DNA from 2 places in the Microbacterium koreense genome. Region 1 is predicted to be linked to the other one. Evidence: predicted binding sites of a transcription regulator. Region 1 holds the regulator's gene; the other holds the start of a gene.

Evidence for each region. Region 1 encodes HspR, which represses chaperone genes until heat shock. Its sites were predicted from a motif close to AAGTTGAGTCNNNNNGACTCAACTT; they were not measured.
Region 2: ACFQZV_RS01100 (Hsp20/alpha crystallin family protein) is a predicted target of HspR. The motif match lies at 3,432-3,456, and genes of this name have one in related genera.

The regions. Positions count from the first base shown of each region.
Region 1 is NZ_JBHTIM010000001.1:437,336-443,415, forward strand. Features, by position in the region: gene ACFQZV_RS01925 (AI-2E family transporter) at 1-120, opposite strand, end outside; gene ACFQZV_RS01930 (potassium channel family protein) at 117-953, opposite strand; gene ACFQZV_RS01935 (hypothetical protein) at 950-2,008, opposite strand; gene ACFQZV_RS01940 (heat shock protein transcriptional repressor HspR) at 2,060-2,524, opposite strand; gene ACFQZV_RS01945 (DnaJ C-terminal domain-containing protein) at 2,547-3,539, opposite strand; gene ACFQZV_RS01950 (nucleotide exchange factor GrpE) at 3,557-4,147, opposite strand; gene dnaK (molecular chaperone DnaK) at 4,152-6,011, opposite strand.
Region 2 is NZ_JBHTIM010000001.1:256,296-262,375, reverse strand. Features, by position in the region: gene ACFQZV_RS01115 (ABC transporter permease) at 1-525, shown strand, start outside; gene mtnK (S-methyl-5-thioribose kinase) at 570-1,790, shown strand; gene ACFQZV_RS01105 (carboxylesterase/lipase family protein) at 1,863-3,332, opposite strand; gene ACFQZV_RS01100 (Hsp20/alpha crystallin family protein) at 3,484-3,930, shown strand; gene ACFQZV_RS01095 (alpha/beta fold hydrolase) at 4,026-4,865, opposite strand; gene galK (galactokinase) at 5,079-6,080, opposite strand, start outside.

The sequences.
Region 1 (6,080 bases):
GGCGAGCGCGAGCGGGCCGACGAGATCACGTGCGAAGAAGAGCCCGGCGAGCACGACGACGGATGCCGCGAGCCCGACGAGCAGTCGCAGCGAGGGCGTTCCTGGGGTCGAGGAGGTCACGGGCGCGAAGGGTCTTCGGGGTCGTCGGTTTCATCACCTGTGTGGTGATCGAGTTCATGGTCTGCTCTGTCGTGCTCGGGGTGGTCGTGCTCGGGCCTGCCCCCCGCTTCAGTCGGGTGACGTCGGCGGCGCCGGCGATGAGGAGGACGCTGCGGTGTCGACGCGTTCGAGACACGTTCGACGACGGCTGACGAGATGGTGGCGACGATGAGGCCGACCAGGACGACGCCCCCCGCCATGAGCACCACCGCGGCGATGCGGCCCTGCAACGTCACCGGCACATAGTCGCCGTACCCGACGGTGGTGACGGTGCAGAACGCCCACCAGACCGCATCCCCGAAGCTGACGATCGTGGCGCCCGGAGCGTGGCGCTCTGCCTGGAGCACGACCAGCGAGATGTACCAGATCAGAAGCAGGGTGCTGCCGATGCCGTAGATGAGCAGGCGCGCACGCAGCCCCGAACCGGCGGTGCGTCGGAACTCCGCGATTCGGGTGAACGCATCGAGCAGCACGACGGGCCTCAGGGGCGGCACGATCGTGATCCCGAGCGCTGCGAGGTGCGTGCGAAACCACTCACCCCGCGGGTTCGACAGCGCGAGGCGCACGAGGTAGTCGACGATGAAGACCACCCAGGTCAGCGCGATGAGCGTATGGGCCACGACCGCTTCGGTGCCGTGGAAGTCTGCGATCACATGGAACGTATAGGTGATCAGGAAGAGCAGCGCGGCCACGGTGAGCGGCCAGTACATCACCGCGTTCCAGCGTTGCGTGGCGGGGGTCTCGCCGCGCCGACGGTTCACCTTGGGGCCCCCGGCCGTCGGGGGCGCCGTCATTCGGCGGCCTCCGGGAGGCGCACGGCATCCTGAGCGAGAGCCGCCGCGTTGCGGATGAAGAGCACGATCCAGGTGAAGACGAGCATTCCGGCGACCAATTCGACCGCCGTGAGCGTGTAGTACCCGATGGCGAAGAACACTGCGAGCACGACGATCGTTGCGACGAACACCAGCCCGAGCAGCACGAATGGCCGCGGCATTCCGGGGATCCACGCCCGCAGGCGCAGGACGAGCACGCCGAACGCGACAGCCATGCCCGACGCGACGCCGGTGTGGAGGGCGAAGAAATCATCGACGGGGAAGACTCCCACGAGGCCGAGGAACACCCCGACGACGACGAGGCTGACGCGGACGCGCCCGATCCCGCGGGGGTTCGACGTGGGGATTCCGGCGGTCGCGGCCCGAGCCAGTGTGGTGACGAGGATTCCCGCGACGATCAGGGTGATGTTGAACGTCATCGATGACAGATCGTTGTTCATGCCGAGGGCGCTGAGGTTGTCCTTCCACCACAGCGGATCGCTCGCGGTAAGCATGCTCGCGATGATGCCTTCGACGAGGAAGACGGCGAGAACGACGGCGAGCAACTGCAAGTCCATGTGCACGGCCGAGTGAAAGACGATGTACCCGGTGACGGCGGCCACTCCGGCGGCGAGCACGATGACGGCAAGTCCGTAGACCTCCGCACCGAGGAAGCCCTGTTCGAGGATGTCCGCGACGAGCGTCCACGACAGCAGCGCGATGATGCCGTGGGCGAAGGCGAGGGCGACCAGATCGACGACGTCGAGCGGGCGCACACGGGCGCCCCGGCGAACCAGCCACCGACCGGCGATGAAGACGAGGATGGCGACGACAGCCGCCGCGATGGCGCTGAACTGCCCGACGGACCCTGGACCGGCGATGGGCGCTTCGCCGAAACGGAAGACAACGACGGCGACGAGTCCGACGACGACGAACCCCGCCGCTCCGGCTCCGAGTGCGAGTGATTCGAGCGAGCGCTCGGTGGCGTCATCACGCGAGGTGATGTCGAAGCGCGACGTGGGGGGCGTTGTGCTCACGGAGCGAGCGTAGCGGCATGACGGTGACGGACCCCGTCTACCGCACCGCGCTCAGCGAGATCCGTCGGTATCCGCTCCGTCTTCACGGGGCGGTGGCTCGGGCCGCCATCGCACGATGTCGGTGGAGCGGCGAACGCGCGTGCCACGGCGAACCGTGACGACTGCGCCCGTGGAGCCGGCCGCGAACACCCGCGCGCCGGGGCGCCTCTCGACCTCGGCACGGACGCGGTCTTCGAGGTCGCGCACGCGCAGATGAAGCTCCTGCACCCGGCTCTCGAGGTCCAGAATGCGGATGATGGCGGGGAGTCCGATGCCCTCGGCCGAGAGACGTGCGACTTCGCGCAGTTGTTCGACATGGCGCACGGAGTACCGGCGCGACCCGCCCTGTGTGCGGGCGGGAACGACCAGACCGAGCCGGTCGTACTGTCGGAGGGTTTGGGGGTGCATGCCCGACAGCTCCGCCGCCACCGCGATCGCGAAGATCGGCGCGTTCTCATCGAGCTCGTCTTCGGTCATGCACCTCCACCCCTCTCATCGTCTAGCCGCGGGCCTTGGCCATGAGGTCGGCGCGCGGATTCTCTTTCGGCTCGAGCGACTGGAAGCGCTCGAGTGCTTCACGGGCGGCGTCATCCAGGTGTGCCGGAACGGCCACCTGTACCTCGGCGAGCAGGTCTCCTGTGCCCTTCTGGGTTTCGACACCGCGCCCTTTCACCCGCAGGACGCGGCCCGACGGTGTGCCGGGCGCGACGCGGAGCTTGACCGGGTCACCGCCGAGGGTGGGGACTTCGATCGTCGCGCCGAGGGTTGCTTCGGTGAAGGTCACCGGAACCTTGACGCGCAGGTTGAGCCCGTCGCGTTCGAAGACCGGGTGGGCGCGCACGCTGACCTGAACGATGATGTCGCCGGTCTCGCCTCCGTCCGGCGATGGGCGTCCCCGCCCCCGCAGACGGATCTTCTGACCGTCGACGACCCCCGCGGGGATCTTCACCTTGAACGGCCGGCCGTCCTCGCCCTGCAGGGTGATCGTCTCGCCCTTGGCAGCGGTCGTGAAGTCGATCGTGGTCCGTGCGGTGACGTCGGCGCCGCGGGTCGGTCCACCGAAGCCGCGGAAGCCGCCGGTGGACTGCCCGAAACGTCCGGAACCGAAACCGCCGCCCTGCTGCCCGAACATCGAGAAGATGTCCTCGAAGTCTTCGGCGGAGGTGTAGCGACCGCCGCCGCGGCTCTGTCCGAACTGCGAGAACACGTCCTCGAAGCCGCCGGCGCCCCGGCCGCCTGCCGTGAAGCGGGCGCCGGATCCCATCGCTCGGATCTGGTCGTACTCTTCGCGCTGGTCCCGGTCGCTCAGCACCGCGTACGCTTCGCTGATCTCCTTGAACTTCGCCTCTGCGCTCGCGTCACCCTGGTTCGAGTCCGGGTGATACTTGCGTGCCAGCTTGCGGTAGGTCTTCTTCAGGTCGGCGTCGGAGACGTCCTTGGAGACCCCGAGGGTCTTGTAGAAGTCCTTGTCGAACCAATCTTGACTTGCCATGGATGCCTCCTCCCCTCCTACTCGGCCGGTACGGCGACGACGACCTTGGCCGGCCGCAATTCGACATCGCCGAGGCGGTACCCCACCTCGACGACCTCGAGCACCGTGGTTTCGGTCTGACCGGGCGTCGGCACCTGGAAGATCGCTTCGTGCTGCTGCGGGTCGAACACGTCACCCGTGGCGCCATAGGCGACCACACCGAGCTTCGTCACCGAGCCGCGGATCTTCTCCGCGATCGCCGCGAACGCGGTGCCCTCTTCGAGGTCACCGTGCTTCTCAGCGCGGTCGAGGTCGTCGAGCACGGGCAGGAGGCTCTTGGCCGCCTCACCCTTGGCCCGGTCGATCTCGATGCCACGCTGTGCCTCGGTGCGCCGACGGTAGTTGGCGTATTCGGCGGTCATGCGCTTCAGGTCGGCGAGGTAGCCCGCCGCCTCGGGCGGGAGGTCGACCGCGTCGTCGCCGGTGAGGGCGTCGTCGGTCTGGTCCGCGCCGAGGATGTCATCGACCGTCAGGTCGTCCTGGTGCGACGCGGGGTCGGAGACGTTCGCCTCCGACCCCTCGTCGTCCGGACGGACCTCGTTGTCTTCGAAGTCGTCCTTGTCTGTCATGGCTTTACTTCTTGTCCTCTTCGTCGTCGACGACCTCGGCGTCGATGACATCTTCTTCTTCGGCGGCCCCGGTCTCCTGCGAGGCCTCTTCGGCGGCACCGTCGGCCGCGGCGGCCTGGTTCTGCGCGTAGATCGCCTCGCCGAGCTTGCCCTGGCTCTCGTTGAGCTTGTCGAACGCAGCCTTCACCGCGTCGTCGTCGTCACCGGCGAGGGCCGACTTGAGGTCGTCGACATCCTTCTGGACCGACTCCTTGACATCAGCGGGCAGCTTGTCGTCGTTCTCCGAGATGAGCTTCTCGATCGAGTAGGCGAGCGACTCGGCCTGGTTGCGGGTCTCGGCACCTTCACGGCGCTTCTTGTCTTCGGCGGCGTTCTCCTCCGCCTCACGCACCATGCGCTCGATGTCTTCCTTCGCGAGCGACGATCCGCCCGTGATGGTCATCGACTGCTCCTTGCCGGTGCCCTTGTCCTTCGCCGACACGTGGACGATGCCGTTCGCGTCGATGTCGAACGTCACCTCGACCTGCGGAACCCCGCGCGGCGCGGGCGCGATGCCCGTCAGCTCGAAGGTACCGAGCGGCTTGTTGTCGCGCGTGAACTCACGCTCACCCTGGAAGACCTGGATCGCGACCGACGGCTGGTTGTCGTCCGCGGTGGTGAAGGTCTCGGAGCGCTTGGTCGGAATGGCCGTGTTGCGCTCGATGAGCTTGGTCATGATGCCACCCTTGGTCTCGATTCCGAGGCTGAGGGGGGTCACGTCGATGAGCAGCACATCCTTGCGCTCACCCTTGAGGACACCGGCCTGGAGGGCGGCGCCCACGGCGACGACCTCGTCGGGGTTGACACCCTTGTTGGCGTCCTTGCCGGTCTCGCGCTTGACGAGCTCGGCGACGGCGGGCATACGCGTCGATCCACCGACGAGCACGACGTGGTCGATGTCGGCCACCTTGATGCCGGCTTCGCGGATGACGTCCTCGAAGGGCTTCTTGGTGCGGTCGAGCAGGTCCTTCGTGAGGTCCTCGAACTTCGCGCGGGTGATCGTCTCGCTGAGCGACACCGGACCGCTGTCGGTGAGCGACAGGTAGGGCAGGTTGACGCTGGTCGACGTGGAGCTCGACAGCTCCTTCTTCGCCTGCTCCGCGGCCTCCTTGAGACGCTGCAGCGCGATCTTGTCGCTGGAGACGTCGACGCCGGTGGTGTCCTTGAACTGCTTCATGAGGTACTCGACGAGGCGCTGGTCCCAGTCGTCTCCACCGAGGCGGTTGTCACCCGAGGTGGCGCGCACCTGGATGGTCGAGAAGTCGTCGTCCTTGCCCACTTCGAGCAGCGAGACGTCGAACGTTCCGCCACCGAGGTCGAAGACGAGGATGAGCTCGTCTTCCTTGCCCTTGTCGAGGCCGTACGCGAGCGCGGCGGCGGTGGGCTCGTTGATGATGCGCAGCACGTTGAGGCCCGCGATCTCGCCGGCCTCCTTGGTGGCCTGACGCTCGGCGTCGTTGAAGTACGCGGGAACCGTGATGACGGCGTCGGTCACGGTGTCGCCGAGGTACTCCTCGGCGTCGCGCTTGAGCTTCTGGAGGATGCGCGCGGAGATCTCCTGCGGCGTCCACTTTTTGCCGTCGACGTCGAAGCTCCAGTCGGTGCCCATGTGGCGCTTGACCGAAGCGACGGTGCGGTCGACGTTGGTGACGGCCTGGCGCTTGGCGGTCTCGCCGACGAGCACCTCGCCGTCCTTGGTGTAGGCGACGACGGAGGGCGTCGTGCGGAAGCCCTCTGCGTTCGCGATGACCTTCGGCTCGCCGCCTTCGAGGACGCTGACGACGGAGTTCGTCGTTCCGAGGTCGATTCCCACAGCACGTGCCATGTGTGTTTCTCCTTTGGTCTGGGATGCGGTGGACACCGCATCCCGTTGTCGTTCCGTAAATGTCGAGGA
Region 2 (6,080 bases), 180 kb from region 1:
GACCCGGCGTTCCTGCTCATCGACCGCGGCACGATCGGCCCCGTTCCGATCCCCGTCGTGATCATGCTCGTCCTCGTCGTGCTCTCGTGGTTCGTGCTCACGCGGACGTCGTGGGGTCGCGTGCTGTACGCCGTCGGCGCCAATCCTGAAGCGGCCCGGCTCTCGGGCATCCGAGTGGGGCTCTATCGCGGTGGCGCCTACGTCGTCTCGTCGCTCTTCGCGTCCGTTGCCGGCATCATCCTCGTGTCGCGAATCGGTCAGGGTGATGTGAACGCGGGGTCATCGAGTCTGCTCGAGGCCGTCGCCGTCGCTCTCGTCGGCACGTCGGTGCTGGGCATCGGCAAGCCGAACGCGTGGGGTACGCTCCTGGGCGCTGTCCTCGTCGCCATCGTGCTGACGGGAATGACCATGGCCGGGTTCCAGTACTACTTCCAAGACACGGCGAAGGGGCTCGTGCTGATTGTGGCGCTGTTGTTCTCGTTCACGCTGTCTCGGCGCAAGTCGCGCTACTCGCCAGCGACATGACCGTCGTTGCCACCGATCAGTCGTCTCCATCGAAAGGACGGACAATGTCGACCGAGTACGAATTCCTCACCGAAAAGAACGTCGGCACCTATATCGCCTCGCGGCCCGAACTCCAGGCGCGGATCGACGGGGCACGTCTTGCGGAGGTCCGCGAGATCGGCGACGGCAACCTGAACGTGGTCTTCCACGTGACGGATGCCGATGGCCGCTCGATGATCCTGAAGCAATCGTTGCCCTATGTGCGGATGACCGGTGAGGGGTGGCCCATGACTCCGGATCGTGCGCGTCGCGAGGCGGAATCGCTCGTCGCACACGGCGCGATCCGCGCGGACCTTGTCGTCGAGGTCATCGGATACGACCACGATCGCTACGTGCTCGCGCTCGAAGATCTCTCGGATCACCGCGTGTGGCGCGGGGCGCTGAACGACGGCGAGTATCACGACGGCGTGGCCGCGCAACTCGGCGAGTACGTCGCCGGTGTCGCCGTCGGTACATCGGTGCTGGGAATGGACCGCGGGGACGTCGCGGAGGCGATGGCTCGATCCCAGAACGCCGAGCTGTGTGTGATCACCGAGGATCTCGTGTTCACGGAGCCCGTTTTCGACATCGGGCGCAACTCCGTCCTGCCGGCGAACGAGCCGGATGCTGCAGCCCTCGCGGGTGACGCGGTGTTCGCCAGCGCGATGAGCGAAGCCAAGTGGCGGTTCATGACCCATGCCGAGGCGCTGATCCATGGAGACCTCCACACCGGGTCGGTCATGGTGCGCGGTTCCGGTGAGGCGGGTGACGCCGCTGACTCGGTCAAGGTGTTCGATTCGGAGTTCGCGTTCTACGGCCCGATCGCGTTCGACCTCGGTGCTCTGTTCGCGAACTACGCGTTCGCGGCCGCGCGCGCCCGAGCGCTGGGAGAAGACGAGCGTGCGGCGTGGGCACTGGGACTCATCGACCAGACCTGGCAAGGATTCGCCGACACGGATCTCGCCCTCAGTGAGCGCTGGCTCGAACGTGACCTCTTCAATCGCGACTTCGCTGAGCGGCGGGTGGCCGAGATCCTGCGCGAGGCAGCGCTGTTCGCGTCGGCCAAGATGGCGCGCCGTATCGTCGGTGCGGCGAAGGTGGCCGATATCGAGACGCTCGATCCCGAGTTGCGCGCGCCGGCGGCCCGTGCGGTCCTGAGCGCGGCGAGGGCGCTCGCTGCGCGATGGGACTCGGTCGCGGGCGTGCGCGATATCCGCGACACGCTCGACGCGCAGATCCTCGGGTGATCGCGCTGACGTGACACAGCGAGGGGGATGCCGCGGCCATCGCGGCATCCCCCTCGTCGCATCACGCTCTCGTCACACCAGGGCGAGCACGCTCGCATAGGCGTCGCGAGCCACATCGGGCTGGGAAGCGGGCCCGCCGAAGACGCGTGCGGTGCCCGGTTCGCCGGACCACGCCAGCCACCCGGGCGCGCGGGTGCGGACGAACGCGGTTGCCGCATCGTGCAGCGCGTTCGCGAGAGCGCGGGGCGGCTGCGGTCCGGCAAGTCGGGTCACGCCATCGGCGTCGAGCACGTCGAACCAGAACGGGACGTCGAGGCAGTGAAGCGCCCAGCCGCGGGTCGGTGAAGCCCACGCGAACCGGTACACCCAGGTCGGGGCTTCTCCGCGAGCATCGGCGACCCGAACCACCGTGACGCGAAAGACCGCGTCTGTCACGTACCGCCCCAGGACCGCCGCCGTTCCCTTCCGCCGCTGCTCGGTGTTCGCGGCGAGGTAGTCCCTGCGTCGGCGCGGGTCGGGGGCGACCACTGCCAGAGCCAGTGATGCCGGCACGAGGCCGAGCGGGTGCTTGGCCGCATCCGTCATCGTCGTGAATTCGTCGTCGGTGCTGCCGATGACGAGAGGTTTGTCGGCGCCGACGCCCGCGGCGAGCGATGTCACGGTGTCGCGGAGGAGTAGGTCTCCGTCGATGACCGGACCCCACGGCGAGCCTTGGCTGATGAGCTCCCGTGCCTTCTCCCACGGGCGTGCCGGTGGGGGGTTCGTGGCGTCATGCTGGAGCGCATGCAGGCGCTCCTCGCTGACCGCTGCGAATCCGGCTCGAGTGGGGGCGACACCGGCGAGGTTCGCCAACTTCGCCGACACGGTGCGTGCCTGCTCGGCGGGGATGTCGCCGAGCGCCGGAGAGAGTGCCCACACGGCCGAGAAGAGATGCTGCGCGGCGGGCATCGCGAGAAGGGTGAGCACCGCGCCACCGCCGGCGGATTGACCGGCGATCGTCACCCGGTCGGGGTCCCCGCCGAAAGCTCCGATGTTGCGCTGTACCCATTCGAGGGCTGCGAGCCAATCGCGCACGGCGCGGTTGCTCGGTGCGCCCTCGATGTGGCCGAACCCGTCGAATCCCAGGCGGTACGACACGGTCACCGTGACGACGCCGTCGCGGTTGAAGGATCGGCCGTCGTACCAGGGGCTCGCCGGGGACCCGCCGGTGTACCCGCCGCCGTGGATCCACACCATGACCGGAAGTCGGGCGTCGTCTGCGGGGGCAGGAGTGAAGACATTGACGTTCAGCGTGGAATCGCCCGCGACGGAGGGCTCGGGGATGAGCGTCTCGCCGGGGTCGCCGCGCTGCGCGGTGGCGCCGAACTCGACCGCGTCGCGCACCCCTTCCCACCGTTCGACCGGCACGGGGGCCGCGAACCTCAGGTCGCCGACCGGCGGCTGGGCGAAGGGGATGCCGAGAAACGCCGCCGAGTCTCCACGCCACACGCCACGTACACGGCCGGACGCGGTGTCGACGAGGGGTGGGCTGTCAGCAGACATCACGGCCTCCTTGGTGCGAGTGGGACCATCCTTTCGCACACCTGAGAATTCGCCGAAACGGTATTAGCACTCTCTGGTCGAGAGTGCTAATCTGAGTCTTGCTTGAGTCGAAGCAACTCAAGTTTCGAAGCCTCAGACACAAGGAGACACCATGGCGACGTATGACCCGTTCCGTGACCTCGACCGTCTCGCAACGAGCCTCTTCGACCAGCGCCGCGGACCGCGCCGCATGCCGATGGACCTGTACCGCGACGGCGACCACTATGTGCTCACCGCCGACCTTCCGGGGATCGACCCGGGCTCGGTCGACGTCGACGTCGACGGCCAGCTGCTCACCATCCGCGCCGAGCGCACGCTGCCGTCGGGTGACGGCGTCAAGTGGATCACGCGCGAGCGTGAGGCGGCGTCGTTCCTGCGCCAGCTCAACCTCGGCCAGGGAATCGACACCGAGCGCATCTCGGCCAGCTACACCAACGGTGTGCTGAGCGTGACGATCCCGGTGAGCGAGAAGGCGAAGCCGCGCAAGATCGACGTCACGACCGACGCCGGCTCGGTGATGCGCGCGAGCGAGAGCGAACCGCAGCCCGTCGAGCAGTAATCGACTACTGAGAAGGCCCAGTCGGAATCGAACCGGCTGGGCCTTCTTGTGCGCCTACGGTGATGCCTGTGGCCGGGCGCGGTCAGTGCGGGGCGTCAGCGCGTGGCGAGGAAGGCCAGAAGTGCTTCGTTCACTTCTGCGCCGTGCGTCCACAACAGGCCGTGCGGCGCCCCCTCGATCTCGACGTACACCGCCGAGGGCAGCAGGTCGCGAAACCGCCGGGCGGTCACATCGATCGGCAGAATGTTGTCCGCCGTGCCGTGAAGGATCAACGCGGGCACGGTGATCGCCGGGATGTCGTCGCGGAAGTCCGTCGGCCACGTCAGGGGGGCGGCGGCGATCGCGGCGTTGCCGGCCGACCCCGCCACGCGCACGCTCGCATCCACGGCCGCCTGCGAGATGCGCGAGCCGAGGGTGTCGTCGAGATTGTAGAAGTCGCCGAAGAAGCCCGAGACGAACGCATATCGGTCGTCACGGACGCTGGCTGCTATCCCGTCGAAGAACTCCTGCGGTCCCGCGCCGTCGGGATTGTCGTCGGTCTTCAGGAGGTAGGGCTCGAGCGAACCGAGAAACGCCGCCTTCGCGACGCGATCCGCGCCGTAGCGGGAGAGATAGCGCGCGATCTCTCCCGTGCCCATCGAGAAGCCGACGAGCACGGTGTCGGTGAGGTCGAGGTCTTCCATGAGCGCGTGAAGGTCGGCTGCGAACGTGTCGTAGTCGTATCCGCCGCCGGTCTTCGACGACTGTCCGAACCCGCGGCGGTCGTAGGCGATCACGCGGTAGCCGGCATCCAGCAGTGCCGCCTGCTGCTTGCCCCACGACTCCCCGTTCAGGGGAAAGCCGTGGATGAGGACGACCGGTTGTCCGCTGCCCTGGTCGGTGTAGTAGATGTCGACGTCGGCCGAGTTCTCCGTCCCGACGGTGAGGTATGCCACGTTCGCCTGACCTTTCCGCCGGGGGTGTTTCCGGCATCCTCCGACGCTACGCCGTCGCCGCGACGCAGTGAAGGGGTTGCCTCCGTCCGGCCCAGCGAGACTCGCTCTTCACGGCGAGAATCGCCCACTGTGGGCGAGTGTCGCGCTCACGATCAATTCTCGCGGCGTGGGGCGAAGGTTGCGGGCGGGCGCTGGGGTTGCGGGTGGAAGACGTCAGTCGTCGCGCGCGGCGCCCGCCGACGGTGCCACGGTGAAGCAGGTGGGTGCACGGAACCCGGATGCCGCGAACGCGGCGGTTGCGGCATCCACCACGGCGTCGACGTCGTCGCGGGCCACCAGAGCGATCGCGGCGCCGCCGAAGCCGCCGCCGGTCATGCGTGCGCCGAGGGCACCCGCAGCGAGGGAGGCCTCGACGGCGGTGTCCAACTCGGGTACCGAGATCTCGAAGTCATCACGCATCGACGCATGCGACGCGACGAGCAGCGGGCCGATCGCCCGCGGCCCCTCGCTGCGCAGCACCTGGACCGTGTCGATCACCCGCTGGTTCTCGGTCACAATGTGCCGCACTCGCCGAAAGGTCACGTTGTCGAGAAGTTCGGCGGCGCGGGGAAGATCCTCCACCCTCACATCGCGCAGAGCCGCGACACCGAGTGCAGCCGCGCCTCGCTCGCACGCAGTGCGGCGGTCGCCGTATCCGCCGCTGGCGTGCGCATGCGCGACGCCGGTGTCGATCACGACGAGCTCGAGCCCGGCATCCACGAAGCCGAGGTCGACCAGTTCGGCAGTCAGCGTCCGACAGTCGAGGAAGATCGCGGCATCCGCGCGTCCGGTCATCGACGCCATTTGATCCATGATTCCCGTTGGCGCGCCGACGGCGTCGTTCTCGGCCCGTCGGCCTGCCCGGGCGAGCGTGGAGCGGTCGAGGCCGAGCTGCCACACGTCGTTGAGTGCTGCGGCCGTGGCGCTCTCGATGGCCGCCGACGACGACAGGCCTGCGCCGATCGGTACGTTCGAGGCGAACGCCAGGTCCACCCCGCGACGGCCCTCTGCGCCGAGCGCCCACGCCACGCCGAGCGGGTAGCGCGCCCAGTCGGGTACTTCGTCGCGCTGTGCGGGAAAGAGGCTGTCGAGCGCGCGGAGTGCGACCTCGACGGTGTCGCCGGTCAGCGCGGACACGACGCGGATGCGATCATCGTCGCGTAGCCCGAGGGAGAC